DNA from 2 places in the Streptomyces sp. BYX5S genome. Region 2 is predicted to be linked to the other one. Evidence: riboswitches for the same ligand, from Rfam matches in the RefSeq annotation. Region 2 holds a riboswitch; the other holds the start of a gene.
The links. Region 2 has a riboswitch for S-adenosylmethionine ahead of ACYBSK_RS07500 (aminotransferase class V-fold PLP-dependent enzyme). Riboswitches for the same ligand answer to the same signal wherever they lie in the genome.
Positions count from the first base shown of each region.

Region 1: another riboswitch for S-adenosylmethionine. It lies ahead of thrC (threonine synthase); the one in region 2 lies ahead of ACYBSK_RS07500 (aminotransferase class V-fold PLP-dependent enzyme).

Region 1 is NZ_CM138829.1:7,827,367-7,836,417, reverse strand. It holds gene ACYBSK_RS35365 (ABC transporter substrate-binding protein) at 1-415, shown strand, start outside; gene ACYBSK_RS35360 (DUF3263 domain-containing protein) at 426-650, shown strand; gene otsB (trehalose-phosphatase) at 850-1,695, shown strand; gene ACYBSK_RS35350 (alpha,alpha-trehalose-phosphate synthase (UDP-forming)) at 1,801-3,192, opposite strand; gene ACYBSK_RS35345 (DUF7927 domain-containing protein) at 3,304-5,112, opposite strand; gene ACYBSK_RS35340 (glucosyl-3-phosphoglycerate synthase) at 5,151-6,098, opposite strand; SAM riboswitch class I at 6,271-6,425, shown strand; gene thrC (threonine synthase) at 6,444-7,751, shown strand; gene ACYBSK_RS35330 (ubiquitin-like small modifier protein 1) at 7,852-8,130, shown strand; gene ACYBSK_RS35325 (cold-shock protein) at 8,562-8,768, shown strand.
Region 2 is NZ_CM138829.1:1,665,436-1,674,486, reverse strand. It holds gene ACYBSK_RS07505 (glycerate kinase family protein) at 1-332, shown strand, start outside; gene ACYBSK_RS07500 (aminotransferase class V-fold PLP-dependent enzyme) at 284-1,657, opposite strand; SAM riboswitch class IV at 1,834-1,967, opposite strand; gene trpD (anthranilate phosphoribosyltransferase) at 2,055-3,119, opposite strand; gene qcrB (cytochrome bc1 complex cytochrome b subunit) at 3,254-4,891, opposite strand; gene qcrA (cytochrome bc1 complex Rieske iron-sulfur subunit) at 4,888-5,952, opposite strand; gene qcrC (cytochrome bc1 complex diheme cytochrome c subunit) at 5,949-6,758, opposite strand; gene ctaE (aa3-type cytochrome oxidase subunit III) at 6,840-7,460, opposite strand; gene ACYBSK_RS07470 (DNA-binding transcriptional response regulator) at 7,657-8,058, shown strand; gene ACYBSK_RS07465 (L,D-transpeptidase) at 8,141-9,051, opposite strand, start outside.

The sequences.
Region 1 (9,051 bases), 6.2 Mb from region 2:
CGACTACGGCGACGTGGCGATCCCCGGGCCCGACGGCACGCCCAGGTCCACGATGGGTGTCACGGACTGGATGATGGCGTTCAAGCAGGGCGGCCACCCCCAGGAGACGGGCGAGTTTCTCGACTTCGTCTACGACAAGGACAACGTCCTGAAGTTCTCCCGCGAGTACACCCTCGCCCCGGTCACCGTCTCCGCGTCCGACGCGATGACCACGTCCTCCAAGGACAAGGCGCTGCGGCCCTTCATCGACGAGCTTGCGGGCGCCACGTACTACCCGGCCAACAAGACGTCGTGGCCCGAGATCAGCGCCGCGATCAAGAAGCAGATCGGCTCCACCGTCACGCCGCAGGGCAGTGCGGCGGGCACGCTCGGGTCCATCCAGAACGACGCGGCGGCCGCGGAGTCCGCGGAGTAGCGTGGCGGTCATGGCTCTGGGTGATCGTGAACGGGCGGTGCTGCTGTTCGAGGGGCGGGGGTGGGAGGCGCCGGGGGTGAAGGAGCGGGCGATCCGGGAGGAGCTGGACATGGCGCCGGTGCGCTACTACCAACTCCTCAACGCGCTCCTCGACGATCCCCGCGCCCTGGAGTTCGCCCCCGTCACGGTCAACCGCCTCCGCCGTGTACGCGAGGCCCGCCGCGCCGACCGCTAACCGCGGTTCCCCGAGCCCCGTCGCAGCAATTAAGCCCCTGCGGCTGCCCCATTTAAGCCCCTCCGGCGATTGAGGAGCGGGGTATGGGGCAGAGCCCCAAGCCCAGCCACGGCTCCCCGGCGCACACCCCGGGGCTCCGCCCCGGACCCCGCTGCTCAATCGCCGCAGGGGCTTGAAAAGCAGCGGCTATCGTCGGGGCATGGCCAGCCATGAGTACGCCCCCCGGACCCCCGCAGGACGCGACGGCCTGACCGCCCTCCTCCGCCACCCCGAGCGGAGCGCCATCGCCCTGGACTTCGACGGCACCCTCGCCCCCATCGTCCCCGACCCCGACCAGGCCCGCGCCCACCCGGACATCGTCCCCGCCCTCGCGGCCCTCGCCCCGAAGGTCGCCGCCGTGGCCGTCGTCACCGGCCGCCCCGCCGGAGTCGCGGTCCGGCACGGCGGCTTCGCCGGCGCCCCCGGCCTCGAACACCTCGTCGTCCTCGGCCACTACGGAGCCGAACGCTGGGACGCCGTCACCGGTACGGTCACCGCGCCCGCCCCGCACCCCGGCGTCGCCGCCGTCCGCTCCGAACTGCCCGGCGTACTCGCCGAGTCGAACCTCTGGCACGACACGTACGTCGAGGAGAAGGGCCGCGCCGTCGCGGTCCACACCCGCCGCGCGTCCGACCCGCGGGCCGCGTTCGACACCCTGCGCACGCCCCTGGCGGAACTCGCCGCGCGGCACGGGCTGATCGTGGAGCCGGGGCGCATGGTCCTGGAGCTGCGGCCGCCCGGCGTGGACAAGGGGGTGGCGCTCACCGAGTACGTACGGGAGGTGGGTGCGGAGTGCGTCCTCTACGCGGGGGACGACCTCGGTGACCTTCCGGCGTTCGCCGCGGTGGAGAAGTTGCGGTCGGACGGGGTGCGGGGGTTGTTGGTGGCGGCGGACGGGGTGACCGGGGAGTTGGCGGAGCGGGCGGACCTGGTCCTCGGGGGGCCGGCGGATCTGGCGGGGCTCCTGCGGTATCTGGCCGGCGGGGGTGCGGGGGAGCGGCCCTGAGCAGGCGCGGTCACGGGGCTCCGCCCCGGACCCCGCTGCTCAATCGCCGCAGGGGCTTGATCGGCCCCGCAGCACCGCTGCCCGAGCCGCAGGGGCTTGGTTGGGTCACGCGTCCCGTAGCGCCGACAGCTGTTCCAGGAACCACTGGCCCGGCGGCAGCGCCGTCGCCGCCGCAGCCAGGCGCTTCGTGCGTTCCGCGCGTTCGTCGGTCGGCATGGTCAACGCCTCCGCGAGGGCGCGGGACGTGCCGGTCACGTCGTAGGGGTTGACGGTGAGGGCGTCCTCGGCCAGTTCCTCGTAGGCCCCGGCCTCCCGGGAGAGCACCAGCGCGCAGCCCTCGTCGGAGACGACGGGGACCTCCTTGGCGACCAGGTTCATGCCGTCCCGGATGGGGTTGACCAGGGCCACGTCGGCGAGCCGGTACGCCGCGAGGGAGCGGGCGAAGTCGTCCTTCACGTGGAGGACGACCGGCGTCCAGCCCTCCGTGCCGAAGCGGGAGTTGATCGCCTCAGCGACCCGCGTCACCTCGTCCGTGTAGTCGCGGTACACGGCCAGGTCCTGCCGGGACGGGTAGGCGAACGCCACGTGGACGACCCGCTCGCGCCACTCGGGGCGCTCCTCCAGGAGCAGCTCGTACGCGTGGAGGCCGCGCACGATGTTCTTCGACAGTTCGGTGCGGTCGACGCGGACGATCGTCTTGCGGGTGCCGTCCCCGCCGATCTGCTCGCGCAGCGCGCCGAGCCGCTCCTCCACGTCGTCCCGGTGCGCCCGCTCGCGCAGGAAGTCCGCGTCGGCGCCGAGCCCGTGCACCCCGATCCGGGTTCCGGACGTGCCGCCGACGAGATGCGTACAGCAGTCGGTGAAGGCGTCCGCCCAGCGCCGGGTGAGGAACGCACAGCGGTCGGCCCCGAGCATGCCCCTCAGCACCTGCTCGGCGATGTCGTCGGGCAGCATCCGGAAGTAGTCGACGGGTGCCCAGGGGGTGTGCGAGAAGTGCCCGATGCGCAGGTCGTCGCGGAGCTCCCGCAGCATGCCCGGCACCAGCGTCAGGTGGTAGTCCTGCACCACCACGGTCGCCCCCGGCGCCGCCTCCTCGGCGAGCGCCTGCGCGAAGGCCCGGTTGTACGCCTCGTAGGAGGCCCACTGCCGCCGGAACTCCGGGCCGAACGACGGTTCGAGGGGCGTCTGGTACAGCATGTGGTGCACGAACCACAGCACCGAGTTGGCGATCCCGTTGTACGCGTCCGTGTGGACGGCGGCGTCGATGTCCAGCATCCGCACACCGGGCTCGGTGACGCCGCGGCGCACCGCCTCCCGGTCGCCCTCGCTCAGCGCCGAGCACACCCACAGCTTGTCCTCGACGACGCTGAGCGCCGACACCAGACCGCCCCCGCCGCGCTTCGTCTCGATCCCCCCGGCGTCGTCGAGGACGTACGAGACCGGGCCGCGGTTGGAAGCGACGAGAACCTCAGCAGCACCATGCGTCGTGGAAGCCATACGGGCACGCTAGCCCCGTCCGGAAACGTTCAAACGTACGGCCGGGCTCCCGACGGAGCCCGGCCGTATACAACGCCTGGAGCGATGCCCGGGACGGCGCCCGCGATCCGGTCAGTCCCGGCGGCTGCGGACCGCCGCGAGGAGCAGCGCGCCGAGACCGCACAGGGTGACGGCGAGCCCGGCGTACAGCGGCAGATGCGAGTCGGAGCCGGTCCTCGCCAGCTCGTCGCCGCTCGGCGGGTTCGGCGGGGTGGGCCGCGCCTGCGGGCTCTCGGCGCCCGTGGCCGGGGTGGTCGGCGTGGGCTCCGGGGTCTCTTCGCCGGGCTGGTCCGACGGGGTGGGCGACGGGGACGTCGGCGACGGGGACGGTGCCTCGCGCTCGATGGTGGGCGCGATGCCGCACCGGGCGTCGGTGGAGCCCTCCTCGCAGTTGGTGCGCGGGGTGTCGGCGGTGACGCTGTTGGTGAGCTTGCCGTCGCCGCCGACCGGGTCGTCGACCTTCACCGAGTACGTGACGGTCGCGGTCTGCCCGGCCGGGATGTCCCCGGTCCAGCCGACCTTCGGCTCCGTGTAGGAGACGGTGCCGATGCTCGCCTCCGCGTCGTCGTTGTACGTCGCGTCGTCGAGGTTCTCGGTGAGGTCGTCGGTGAACCTGGCGTTGGGGTAGTCGAGCTTGCTGATGTTCTTCGCCTTGACCGTGTACGTCACCGTGTCGCCCGGCTCCACCGTCGCGGGGCTCGCCGTCTTGGTGATCTCCAGGTCGGGGACCGGGACGGACAGGGCGAGCGCGGAGGGGACGTAGGTGTCGCCCTTGGTGGAGAAGTCCAGGGTGGTCGAGGTCGAACCGACGGGGATCGGCTCGGACCCGGCGGCCCGCGTGGAGTCGCCGCCCGAGACGTCGAACTCCTTCGCGTCGATGCTCAGGTTGTTGCGCATCTTCGGGGCGAGGGCGCCGTCGTCCTCGGAGATGAAGAAGTTGTTGGTGTTGCCGGTGTGCGACTCGGTGATGTTCTGCCCGCCCACGGCGAACTTGTCGCCCGGCGTGTTCCAGTCGCCCTCGTACGCGGTGACGCTGGCCCGCGGGGTCCCCGACGTCCGGTAGAAGCCGTCGACCGTGACCCGGGTGGCCGGGGAGGTGGAGCGTTGCAGGACGTGGCCGCCGTAGAGGTAGACGTTGCGGCGGTCCGGCGCGTACGTCTCGTTCGGGGCGTCGTACTGGTAGACGACGGTCATCGACCAGCCGGCCACGCAGCCCTTGCCGGTGGGCGCCCAGATGTCGCCGACGGAGACGGGAATGGGGTTGCCCGTCCCGATGATGGCGTCGAAGCGGTCCGTGACGTCCGCCTCGCCCGTGTAGTAGTGGGGCCCGTTGGTGGCGGCGGGGTCCCGCACCACGTTCGTCGGGGAGACCTTCGTCGGTGTCGCGCCGCCGATGCCGACCACGGGCACCGAGTCCTGTGGCTCACCGGGCGAGGGGTCGACATCGGCGCCGGAGATGTCGCAGCGCCTCAGCTGGGCGCCGCTCGGGCCCCGGTACGTGCCGTCGTTGCCGCCGTAGAAGAGGCGGGCGTACGCGATCCTGGCGCCGGGCGGGATCGTGACGCGGCCGGTGCTGGAGCCGTAGCCGTCCGTCGTCCCCGCGGTGTTGATCCGCTGCATGACGAACGTGTTGTTGTTGTCCCTGCCCTCGCCGTCCGCGGCGACGGCGCAGCGCGCGGCCATGTCGGCGTCGTCCGTCGGGCAGCCCATGACCGTGTTGCCGATGGTCGTGAAGTCGCCGTAGATCGATTCGTCGTACCGCTTGGCGAAGGGGGAGACCACGTCGGCCGACGCCGGGGCGGGCGCGAGACCCGCCACACAGGCGGCGAGGGTCGCGGCCGCGGCGCAGGCCGCTCTGCCCTTTACATGTTTGAGCCACATAAAGGGCAATTTAGGCAGAACGTATGATGAGCCTGCGTTCATGCGACGCGACGCTCCGCATACTCACTGATTTCGGCCATCGGGGGCCGCTCCTCCGTGTCGACCGCGTGCGTTCGCGGCTCGAAGCCGGCCTCGCCGCGCTCGAACTGCGTGAGCACCGGCCGGACGAGGTGTCCGCGCGCGAGCCGCAGCTGCGCGGTGCGGTAGATGGCCGCCGCCATCCGGCCGAGCGCCTGCCCGTCCTGGTGCCGGTGCTTGCGCACGCCGACGTCGACCTGCGCGAGCCCGTCCAGGCCCACGGTGTGCAGCGCGTCCACGAGCAGGCCCAGCTCCACGCCGTACCCGACGGGGAACGGGAGCTGTTCCAGCAGCGAGCGCCGGGCCGCGTACTCGCCGCCCAACGGCTGGACGAATCCGGCCAGTTGAGGCCAGTGCAGATTGAGGATCGGGCGCGCCATCAGCTCGGTCACCCGGCCGCCCTGCCCGGCCGCCCCGGCCAGCGGACGGTCGTACATCGCCTTCACGAAGTCGACGCCCGGCTCGGTCAGCAGCGGGCCGACGATGCCGGAGACGAAGTCCGCCGAGAACTCCTTCAGATCCGCGTCGACGAAGCAGACGATGTCACCGGAAGTGACGAACAGCGAACGCCACAGCACCTCACCCTTGCCGGGCCGCACCGGGATCCTCGGCAGGATCGCGTCCCGGTGCTCGACCCGCGCCCCGGCCGCCGCCGCGACCTCCGAGGTGCGGTCGGTGGAGCCGGAGTCGACGACCACGAGCTCGTCGACGAGCGGCACCGCCTCCGACATCAGCGCCCGCCGGATCTCCGCGACGATCTCGCCGACCGTCTCCTCCTCGTTCAGCGCGGGCAGGACGACGCTCACCCGCTGGCCCGACGCGTGCTTGGCGGCGATCAACTGGCGCAAGGGGTGGTCGGCCACGGCCCAGGAGCGCCTGTTCAGCCAGCGCTCGACCTCTTCCAGCACGGTCAGCGTTCCTTCCGTAAGGACCGTCGTACGGATCCGGATGTGATCCATCTCGCGGTGCGGACGACTATCTCAAGGGTCCGGGCCGTCGGTTACAGTCTTGAACAAGGCCGGTGACCATCGCATGTCGGGGTCGCCGGGCGCTCACAAGTGAATTCACACAATCGAATACCGCTCATCCAGAGGGGCAGAGGGATACGGCCCGTTGAAGCCCCGGCAACCCTCCAGCCGGTCTCGTCCGCACACCGCAGTGCGCCCGCGAGGCTCCCGGCTAGGGAAGGTGCCAAATCCGTCTCGTGGCGAGATGCGCCGCGAGAAAGATGAGGAGAAAGGGCCTCGCCTCTCATGGCTGTACAGACTGTCGCCACCGGAACCGCCGCCACCGCCGACGCTTCGACCGTCGATCTCGGTCCCGCCTCCGGGCTCTCCTGCCGCGAGTGCGGCAACGTCGTCCCGCTCGGCCCCGTCTTCGCCTGCGCCGAGTGTTTCGGGCCTCTGGAAGTCGCGTACGACCTGCCCGTCGGCGACCCCGAGGCCCTCCGCAAGCAGATCGAGGCCGGCCCCGCCAACATCTGGCGCTACGCCCCGCTGCTGCCCGTCCCGGCCGACGTCGCCGAGAAGCCGAACCTGAACCCCGGCTGGACCAAGCTCGTCAAGGCCGACAACCTCGGCCGTGAACTGGGCGTCGCCGAGGGCAAGTTGTTCGTCAAGGACGACTCCGGCAACCCCACGCACTCCTTCAAGGACCGCGTCGTCGCGCAGGCCATCGAGGCCGCCCGCGCCTTCGGCTTCACGACGCTCTCCTGCTCCTCCACCGGCAACCTCGCGGGCGCCGTCGGCGCCGCCGCCGCCCGCGCCGGCTTCCGCTCCTGCGTGTTCATCCCGCACGACCTGGAGCAGGGCAAGGTCGTCATGGCCGGTGTCTACGGCGGTGACCTCGTCGCCATCGAGGGCAACTACGACGACGTGAACCGCTTCTGCTCCGAGCTCATCGGCGACCCGCTGGGCGAGGGCTGGGGCTTCGTCAACGTGAACCTGCGCCCGTACTACGGCGAGGGCTCCAAGACGCTCGCGTACGAGATCTGCGAGCAGCTCGGCTGGGTCCTGCCCGACCAGCTGGTCATCCCGATCGCGTCCGGCTCGCAGTTCACGAAGATCGACAAGGGGCTGAAGGAGCTGATCAAGCTCGGCCTCGTCGAGGACAAGCCGTACAAGCTCTTCGGCGCCCAGGCCGAGGGCTGCTCGCCGGTGTCGGTGGCGTACAAGGGCGGCCACGACGTCGTGCGGCCGCAGAAGCCGAAGACGATCGCCAAGTCCCTCGCCATCGGCAACCCGGCCGACGGGCCGTACGTGCTCGACATCGCGCGGCGCACCGGTGGCGCGGTGGAGGACGTGAACGACGAGCAGGTCGTCGACGCGATCAAGCTGCTCGCGCGCACCGAGGGGATCTTCGCGGAGACCGCCGGGGGTGTGACGCTCGGGGTCACGAAGAAGCTCATCGAGGCGGGGCAGATCGATCCGTCGCTGACCACGGTGGTGCTGAACACCGGCGACGGGCTCAAGACGCTGGACGCGGTTGCCGAATCGTCTCAGGCGACGGCGACGATCCGGCCGAGCCTGGACGCGTTCCGCGCCGCGGGTCTCGCCGAGTAGTTGCTTACGCCACGGGGGCGCCGCCCCCGGACCCCCGCTCCTCAAACGCCGGAGGGGCTGAAACGCCCCGCCGGAGGGGCTTGATCTTCGAGGTGAATTCATGAGCGTTTCCGTCCGTATCCCCACCATTCTCCGCACCTACACCGGTGGTCAGGCCGAGGTGCCCGCCGAGGGGGCCACCCTGGGCGACGTCATCGCGGACCTGGAGAAGAACCACACCGGGATCGCCGCCCGCGTGCTGGACGATCAGGGCAAGCTGCGCCGTTTCGTGAACGTGTACGTGAACGACGACGACGTCCGTTTCGAGCAGGGTCTCGACACGGCGACGCCGGACGGCGCGGGTGTTTCGATCATTCCCGCCGTCGCCGGCGGCTGCTGATCTTCGCCGTTCCACACAGAGTTACCTGAATTGCCCCCTCCGCGAGAGAAACGGAGGGGGCAATTCAGCATGGTTGAGCGCGGTACAGTTGGGGAAGCTGCTGCGTTTCCCCGCGCGGTGCATGACGGGCGCATATGAGTTCTCGCCCCCGCCCCGACAAGAAGCAGCCAAAGTACCCGGCCCTTTCGGGCCTTTTATGGCATTTACGCGGCCCGAGTTGCACTGGGATCCGGTGAGTTGGCCCGGTTTCCCCGATCTGGCGTGCCCAGAATTCTCGTCCGATTGACCTGTTGCAGACGGCAGTTGTGCAGATACATTCAGCCGCGGTCGACGCGTTCCGGCGCACACCCCCATATCCCATGGGGCGTGAGGTCTGACCCGGGTCCGCGAAGTGCGGTCCTGCGCAAGGGCCAGTAATAGGGGAGTTAGGCATGGCTCAGGGCACCGTCAAGTGGTTCAACGCGGAGAAGGGGTACGGCTTCATCGCGGTCGACGGTGGTGCGGATGTTTTCGTCCACTACAGCGCGATTCAGATGGACGGCTACCGCACCCTGGAAGAGGGGCAGCGGGTCGAGTTCGAGATCTCGCAGGGCCAGAAGGGGCCGCAGGCCGACATGGTCCGCGTCGCCGCCGGCTGAACGCGCGCGTCAGACTGCAAGCTTGTACGTCGCACGTCATGGAGGGCTCGTCTCCCGGGTAGCCGGGGGCGGGCCCTTCGTGCTGAACGGGTGTTGCCTGCACCTTCGTGGTACGGCCTTGCACTCGAAGGGGTCGAGTGCTAATCATTGGGCTTAGCACTCTCCCAGTGAGAGTGACAGAACTTGGATCGGGTCGGTGAGGTCCGGGGACCGGGTGGTGCAAGGAGCCACAAGGTCCGCAGGCCGTCCGTCGCGGGCACCAGCACGGTCCGTTTGCGTTAGC
Region 2 (9,051 bases):
AGGGCGCCCTCGACCACCAGACGCCGCGCGGCAAGGTCCCCGCCGAAGTGGCCCGCCGCGCCAAACGGTTCGGCCGCCCGGTGCTCGCCCTCGCGGGCACCATCGGCGACGGCGCGCACACGGTGACGGCGACCGGCGTCGACGCCTACAGCTCGATCCTGCCCGCGCCGGTGACGCTCGCGGAGGCGCTGGGCCGGGGCGGCGAGTTCCTCACGGACGCCACCGAGCGGGCCCTGCGCATGATCCTGCTGGGCAGCCGTCTGCCCGGGGTACGGCAGCCGATTCAGGCGCTCGCGGTGTCCGGCACGCAGCGCCCGTCCTCGGTGCGGTAGTTCCACCGGGCGCCGTCCCGCACGAGCTCCTTCACGGCCGCCACGAACCGCTCCACGTGCTCGTCCGGCGTCCCGGCGCCGAAGCTGACGCGGATGGCGTTGAGCGACTTCTCGCCCGGCGCGGCCTCCGGCGCCCCGCACTCGCCCTGCTGCTGCGGGTCGGAGCCGAGCAGCGTGCGCACCAGCGGGTGGGCGCAGAACAGGCCGTCGCGGACCCCGATGCCGTACTCGGCGGAGAGCGCGGCGGCGAAGTGCGAGGAGTTCCAGCCCTCGACGACGAACGACAGGACACCGACGCGCGGCGCCTCGTCCCCGAACAGGGACAGCACCTTCACCTCGGGCACCTGAGCGAGCCCTTCCTGGACCGTGCGGATCAGGTACTGCTCGCGGGCGACGAGGGTGTCGAACCCGGCCTCGGTGAGCGCCTTGCAGGCGGAGGCGATGGAGTACACGCCGATGACGTTCGGCGAACCGGCCTCGTGGCGGGCGGCGGTGGTCTGCCACTCGACGTCCACGCCGCCGTCCGGGCGCCGGGCGACCTTCTTGGAGGCGCCGCCACCGGCGAGGTACGGCTCGGCGGCCGTCAGCCAGTCGGAGCGGCCCGCGAGCACACCGGAGCCGAACGGGGCGTACAGCTTGTGCCCGGAGAAGGCGACCCAGTCGACGTCCAGGTCCTGGACGGAGACCGGGTGGTGGGGCGCGAGCTGCGCGGCGTCGAGCACGATGCGGGCACCGTGCGCGTGAGCGGCCGCCGCGAGCTCGCGCACCGGCCAGAGTTCACCGGTGACGTTGGAGGCACCGGTGACGCAGACGAGGGCGGGCCCGTACGGCTCGCGGTCGGCGAGCGCCCGCTCCAGGGTGGCGACGGCCTCGTCGGGCGTGCGGGGGGCGTTGAGGTAGCTGACCCGCGCGTCGCGCCACGGCAGCAGCGAGGCGTGGTGCTCGGTCTCGAAGACGAACACCTCGCAGTCGGCGGGCAGCGCGGCGGCGAGCAGGTTGAGCGAGTCGGTGGTGGAGCGGGTGAAGACGACCTGGTCGTCCGCGCGGCAGCCAAGGAACTCCGCGACGGCGGCCCGGGAGTTCTCGAACAGGTCGGTGGACAGCTGCGACAGGTAGCCGGCGCCGCGGTGCACGCTGCCGTAGTACGGCGCGTAGGCGGCCACGTCGTCCCACACGCGCTGGAGGGCGGGCGCGCTGGCGGCGTAGTCGAGGGCGGCGTAGGTGACCTCGCCCCCGGTGACGAGCGGGACGGTGACGTCCCGGCCGAGGACGGGGAGCGGGGCGACGGTCTCGGTGCGGGCGGCGGCGTCGACGGACACGGACATGGGTGAACTCCCTGGCGAGGTAAGCGAATTGACCATGCCGGAGCGCGTGCGGAGACGGCTCGACGGCATGGAAAGAAGGGTGAAGAGGGTGCGCGGAGGCGGGGCCGTAACGCCCTATCGCATTCGCTTGCTCACGAGACTGCTCCCTTGAGGACCAGGACCCCAGGGTGGTGAGGGGTCCGCGCTTGCCATACGCCTTGCTGCGTACGGCCTGGTCTTCACCCAGGGCACCCCGCCACGGACGGAGGGTTGCCGGACAGCGGGCTGGGGCCTTCTGCAGTGAATACTCACAGCGCTGTCACTCATGACCTTGGAAAGCATCTTGCCATACGTCTCGGATACGGCAAGGGCGCAGTCCGCATCGCGGACTGCGCCCTGGGTCACACCACCGGCGCGCTCAGCGGTTGCTGGCCGCCACCCACCGCTCCAGGGCGCCCTTCGCGGCGCCGGAGTCGATGGACTCGGCGGCCCGGTCCATGCCGGCCCGGATCTGCTCCACGAGCGTGCCCTCGCCGGGCCGCACGGCCACCAGGGCCGCCGCCGAGTTCAGCAGCACCGCGTCGCGCACGGGCCCCCGCTCGCCGTCGAGGAGGCGCCGGGCGACCTCCGCGTTGTACGAGGGGTCGCCGCCGCGCAGCGCCTCGATGGGCACGACGTCGATGCCGACGTCGCGCGGGTCGAAGGACTCCTCGCGCACGGCGCCGTCCCGTACGACCCACACCCGGGAGGTGCCCGTGGTGGTCAGCTCGTCGAGCCCGTCGTCGCCGCGGAACACCAGGGACGAGTTGCCGCGCTCGGCGAAGACGCCCGCCACGATGGGCGCCATCCGGGCATCGGCGACGCCGACGGCCTGGGCCTGCACCTTGGCCGGGTTGGTCAGCGGGCCGAGGAGGTTGAACACGGTGCGGATGCCGAGCTGTCCACGCGCGGCGCCCGCGTAGCGCAGCGCGGGGTGGAACTTGATGGCGAAGCAGAACGTGATGCCCGCTTCCTCGGCGACCTCGGGCACCCGCTTCGGCGCCAGGTCGAGGTTGACGCCCAGCTTCTCCAGGACGTCGGAGGAGCCGGAGGCCGAGGACGCCGCGCGGTTGCCGTGCTTGACGACCTTGGCGCCGGCGCCCGCGACGACGATCGCGGACATGGTGGAGATGTTGACCGTCTTGGCGCCGTCGCCACCGGTGCCGACGATGTCGACGGTCTCGCCGGGCACCTCGATCACGTTGGCGTGCTCGTACATGCCGCGCACCAGACCGGAGATCTCCTGCACGGTCTCGCCCTTGGCGCGCAGCGCGACGGCGAACCCGGCGATCTGCGCGTCGGTGGCCTCGCCCCGCATGATCCGGTCCATCGCCCACGCGGTGTCGTCGGCGCTCTGGTCGCGGCCTTCGAGGAGGCCGTTGAGGACGGCGGGCCAGGAGCGGCCCGCCGCGGTGTCGCCTCCAGCGGGGTGCAAAGCGCTCATGGCCGCTCCTGTGTGCATGTGTGGGGTCGGGAGAAGGTGCAGCCCCACCTTATCCAGGTCTCGGGACGGCAAAGAGCCCCCGTCCAGGCACTGGACGAGGGCTCCCGCTGTGGCGTGCAGCGACGATTCAGGGATCAGTGGTGGCCGTGGCCGCTGGTGATCTCCTTGTACTCCTCGGCGGTCGGCTTGGGGATCTGGTTGTTCTCCCCGTAGTAACCGCGCGAGAGCTTGGCACGCAGCTTCTGGGACCGCGTGGCCTTGCGCTCGACACCGTTCTCGTCGGTGGTCGCACCGATCTCGGCCGGCTGGTACTGCTCGTGCGCCGTGAGCGTGTGCAGCGCCTCCTGGTCGAGCGGCTCGTGCACCTCGATGAACTCACCGTGCGGCAGGCGCTTGATGATGCCGGACTCGCGTCCGTGCAGCACCTTGTCCTTGTCGCGGCGCTGGAGGCCGAGGCAGATCCGCTTGGTGACGATGAAGGCGATGACCGGTCCGACGAAGAAGGCGATCCGGACGAACCAGGTGATCGCGTTGATCGACAGGTGGAAGTGCGTGGCCCAGAGGTCGTTTCCACCACCCACGAGCAGCACCATGTACCAGGTGATCCACGCCACGCCGAAGGCCGTACGGGTCGGGACGTTGCGCGGGCGGTCCAGGATGTGGTGCTCGCGCTTGTCGCCGGTGACCCAGGACTCGATGAACGGGTAGACGGCGATGGCCGCGAGGACCAGCGGGAAGATCACCAGCGGGACGAACACACCCAGGACGAGCGTGTGACCCCAGAGGTTGATCTCCCAGCCCGGCATGACACGGATCAGGCCTTCGGAGAAGCCCATGTACCAGTCGGGCTGGGCGCCGGTGGACACCTGGTCCGGGCGGTACGGACCGATGGCCCAGATCGGGTTGATCGTGGCGATGGCCGCGACGGCCGCGATCACACCGAAGACCAGGAAGAAGAAGCCTCCGGCCTTGGCCATGTAGACCGGCAGCAGCGGCATGCCGACGACGTTCTTGTTGGTCTTTCCGGGACCCGCGAACTGCGTGTGCTTGTGGTAGAAGACCAGGATCAGGTGCGCCACCATCAGGCCGAGCATGATGCCCGGCAGCAGCAGGATGTGGATCGAGTAGAACCGCGCGACGAAGTCGCCGCCCGGGAACTCCCCGCCGAACAGGAAGAACGAGATGTACGTACCGATGACCGGTACGGACAGGATCGCGCCCTCCATGAAGCGGACACCGGTGCCGGAGAGCAGGTCGTCCGGGAGCGAGTAACCGGTGAAACCGGTGAACATGCCGAGGACGAACAGCAGGAAGCCGAACAGCCAGTTGACCTCACGCGGCTTGCGGAACGCACCCGTGAAGAACACGCGCATCATGTGCACGAACATGGCGGCGAGGAAGATCAGCGCGGCCCAGTGGTGGATCTGCCGGATCAGCAGGCCACCGCGCACATCGAAGGAGATGTGCATGGTCGAGTTGAACGCCTCGGACATCAGCTGTCCCTGCAGCGGGACGTAGCTGCCGTGGTACTCCACCTCGTTCATCGACGGGTGGAAGAACAGCGTCAGGTACACACCCGTGAGGATGATGATGATGAAGCTGTACATGCAGATCTCGCCGAGCATGAAGGACCAGTGGTCCGGAAAGATCTTGCGCATGTTGGACTTGGCCAGGGAGTAGATCCCCAGGCGGCCGTCCGCCCAGTCGGCGACTCGCTCGCCGGCCGGCGCCTTCTCGCGTGAAGGCGCCTCGTTGGTGGTCGTAGTACTCATCCGCGCTCCCAGAAGGCAGGACCGACGGGCTCAGCGAAGTCGCTCAGCGCCTCGAGGTAACCCTCTTCGTTGACGCCGATGCGCAGCTGCGGCAGCGCGTGACCGGCAGGACCGAAGATCACCCGGGCGCCGTCGGAGAGGTCGAAGGTGGACTGGTGGCACGGGCACAGAGCGTGGTGCGTCTGCTGCTCGTACAGGGAGATCGGGCAACCGACGTGGGTGCAGATCTTCGAGTACGCCACGATGCCCTCGTGGGACCACTCGAGTTCCTGCTTGTCCTTGATGTTGTCCGGCTGGATCCGGACGAGCATCAGGGCGTCCTTGGCGATGTTCTTCTGGAAGTCCTCGTCGTGCTCCTCCAGGCCCTCGGGCTTGGCGAAGGTGAGCGAGCCGACCGCGATGTCGGAGGGACGCAGCGGCTCGTTCGTGTTCATGTTGACGAGCTGCAGACCCTTCTTCCACGAGGTGCTGCGCAGCTTCTTCTCGGGCAGCGGCCCGAGGTCACGAAGCAGGACGACACCGGAGAGGGGCACCAGGGCCAGCGCACCGAACATCGTGTTGCGGATCAGCTTGCGACGGCCGAACTGCGACTCGCGGGCGCCGTCGGCGAAGTCCGACAGGACCTTCGCCTTGACCTCGGGCTCCGCCTCGATCGGGTGGCGCTCCTGGATGACCTCGACGTCGGACATCAGGGTGCGGGCCCAGTGGACCGCGCCCGCGCCGATGCAGAAGAGCGCGACACCGAGGGTCATGCCCAGCGCGAAGTTCAGCGCGCTGATGTGACCCAGCGGGAAGATGTAGACGTTGGTGTCGACGTCGATGGTGACGTACGAGGCGATGAAGCCGATGGTGGCCAGCATCGAGACCGTGAACAGCAGGGCCACCGCGCGCTCGGACCGCTTGGCGGCCCGCTCGTCGATGTCCTGGATCCGGTGCTCGTGGGGCGGCAGACCCGGGTCGGCGAAGGGCTCGTCCTTCACCGCGACCGAGCCGTGCTCCGCGCCCTCGTCGGTGGCCCGCTCGGCGGGCAGGTTCTCTTCTGGAATGTCTTGGCTACTCATGACTTCTTGGCCTTTGCGGTCCGAGCGGCAACCCAGATGGCGACGGCGATGAGACCGCCAAGACCGAAGATCCAGGCGAACAGGCCCTCACTGACCGGGCCGAGCCCGCCCAGCTTGAGGCCACCGGGGCTCTCGGTCTCATCACCGTTGACCGCGTCGAGGTACGCGATGATGTCCTTCTTGTTCTGCTTGGTCATCGTCGTGTCCGGGAACGACGGCATGTTCTGCGGGCCGGTCTGCATGGCCTCGTAGATGTGCTTCGGGCTGACGCCCTCGAGGCTCGGGGCGAACTTGCCGTGCGTCAGCGCGCCGCCCTCACCGGTGAAGTTGTGGCACTGGGCGCAGTTGGTGCGGAACAGCTCGCCGCCCTTGGCGATGTCCGCGCCGGAGGCGCTGTAGTCCTTCTCGGTCGGCGTGACCGGACCGGCGCCGAGCGAAGCGATGTACGCCGCGAGCTGGTCGATCTCGGCCTGCGAGTAGATGTTCTTCTTCTTCGGGACCTGAGCGCCCGGCTGCTGGGCCGGCATACGACCGGTGCCCACCTGGAAGTCCACGGCGGCGGAGCCGACGCCCACCAGGCTCGGACCGTCGGAGGTGCCCTGACCGCCGGTTCCGTGGCAGCTCGCGCAGCCTACGGAGTAGAGCTTCTTGCCCTCGTCAATGGCGAGGGACTGGGAGGTTGCATCGGCCTGCGCCTTGTCCGCCGGCGCGAACGCGGCGTACAGCCCCCCGGTGGCCGCCAGCGCGAGGAGTAGGACGACGACCGCCGCCAGCGGATGGCGTCGTCGTGCGGAGAGCTTTTTCACGGATTACCCCGGTGTCAGGATCTTCTGCGTCGGTGCTGCGGGAATGTGTCGGGTTCTACGCCCGATGCTGTGATCTTCGAACTACTTGATCAGGTAGATCGTGGCGAAGAGGCCGATCCAGACGACGTCGACGAAGTGCCAGTAATAGGACACGACGATGGCGGCCGTCGCCTGCTCGTGGGTGAACCTCCGGGCCGCGTACGTCCTACCGAGGACGAACAGGAAGGCGATGAGGCCACCTGTCACGTGCATGCCGTGGAAGCCGGTGGTCAGGTAGAACACCGAGCCGTACGGGTCGGAGGAGAGCGAGAGCCCATCCTTCTTGACCAGCTCGGTGTACTCGTAGACCTGACCGCCGATGAAGATCGCACCCATGATGAAGGTGACGATGAACCACATCCGGAGCTTCTTCACGTCACCGCGCTCGGCGGCGAACACGCCGAGCTGACAGGTGAGTGAGGAGAGCACCAGGATCGTGGTGTTCGTCGCGGAGAACGGAAGATTCAGCGCATGCGCCATTTCCTTCCAGTGATCCGGTCCGGTCACCGATCGCAGGGTGAAGTACATCGCGAAGAGGGCCGCGAAGAACATCAGCTCGGAACTCAGCCAGATGATGGTTCCGACGCTGGTGAGGTTCGGTCGATTGACCGACGGGTGCGCGTGCCCGGTTTCTACTGTCGTTGCTGTCGCCACGACCGACATTATGTCGGTCGCTTATCTCGCCCTCACTCCGGGGGGTGCCGTTCGGAGTGTCTGGGTGGTGTGTCCAGCCCATATGGCCCATCGGAGCCGCGTGCGAACCGGTGTTGACGGGGTGTCGGGAGGAGTAGGCTCCGCGGCACGGATCACCGTACGACGGCTTAAGAAGCCCCCCGACCAACGATGCTTCGGAGGAACGATGCAGTCGACCGCGACGGTTCTGGTCTACAGCGACGACGCCAACACCCGCGAGCAGGTGCGCCTCGCGACCGGCCGGAGGCCCGCGTCCGACGTCCCCGAGGTGCAGTTCGTCGAATGCGCCACGCTCCCGGCCGTTCTGAAGGAGCTGGACCGGGGCGGGATCGACGTCTGCGTCCTGGACGGCGAGGCCGTTCCCGCGGGCGGCATGGGCGTCTGCCGGCAGATCAAGGACGAGATCTTCCGCTGCCCGCCGGTGCTGCTCCTGATCGGCCGCCCGCAGGACGCCTGGCTCGCCACCTGGAGCCGCGCCGAGGCGGCTGTGACGCTCCCTGTGGAGCCCGTGGAGTTCGCCGAGGCCCTCGCCTCCCTGCTGCGCTCCCGGCTCGCTGTGGGCGCCTGAGGCGCCTCGCACACGCCGACTCCCGCACGCCTCGGGCGTACGGGAGTCGGAAGTGTCACACCGCGGGCCGTGCCCGGCGGCCTCAGACCTCGGGGCTGAGTCTCGCCTGGAGGGCCGGGTCGGGCGTGTCGGCCTTCTTCGTCAAGGCGCTGCCCGCCTTCCACTTCTTCCAGCTGACGTTCCAGTCGCCGAACCCGTTGCCGAACGGGTCCATGTCCGCGCCGTAGCTGTTGACGACCTTCACGATGTCGCCCTGGCGCACGGTGTCGAAGAACCAGGCGGCGTTTCCGGTGCTCATGCCGGTGCAGCCGTGGCTGACGTTCGCGGAGCCCTGCGAGCCGACGGACCAGGGCGCGGCGTGCACGTACTCGCCGCTCCAGGTGACGCGGGTCGCGTAGTAGACCGGCAGGTCGTAGGAGTCGGACGAGCCCTCGGCGATGCCGATCGTCTCCCCGCGCATCCGTACGAAGTACTCCTTGCCGAGCACCACCTTGACGCCGTTGCGGGTCTCGAAGCCGGCCTTGCCGGTGGTGACCGGGATGGAGTTGATCTCCTCGCCGTTGCGGTAGACCGTCATGGAGTGCGAGGAGGCGTCGGTGACGGCGACGATGCGGTCGCCCGTGCTGATGGTCAGCGGCTTGGACCTGCCGCCCCACAGCCCGTCGCGGATCTTCACGCCCTCCAGCCTGCTGGTGGCCGTGATCTTCGCGTGGGTGGGCCAGTAGCCCTTGGGCCGGTAGTGCAGCTCGGTGCTGTCCACCCAGTACCAGGAGCCCTTCACCGCGGGCTTGGAGTCGACCTGGAGGGAGCGCTCCACGAGGGCCCGCGACTTCTCGTCCTTGATGGGCTTGTTGAGCTCGGCGGTGAGCGGCTGCCCCACCCCGTACGTGCCCTTCTGCGGGCCGAACGTGACCTTGAGGGGCTTCTTCCCGGAAGGGCTGCCCGTGTCGAAGGTGAGGACCTTGCGGCCGGGTCCCCCGTCCTCGTCCTCGG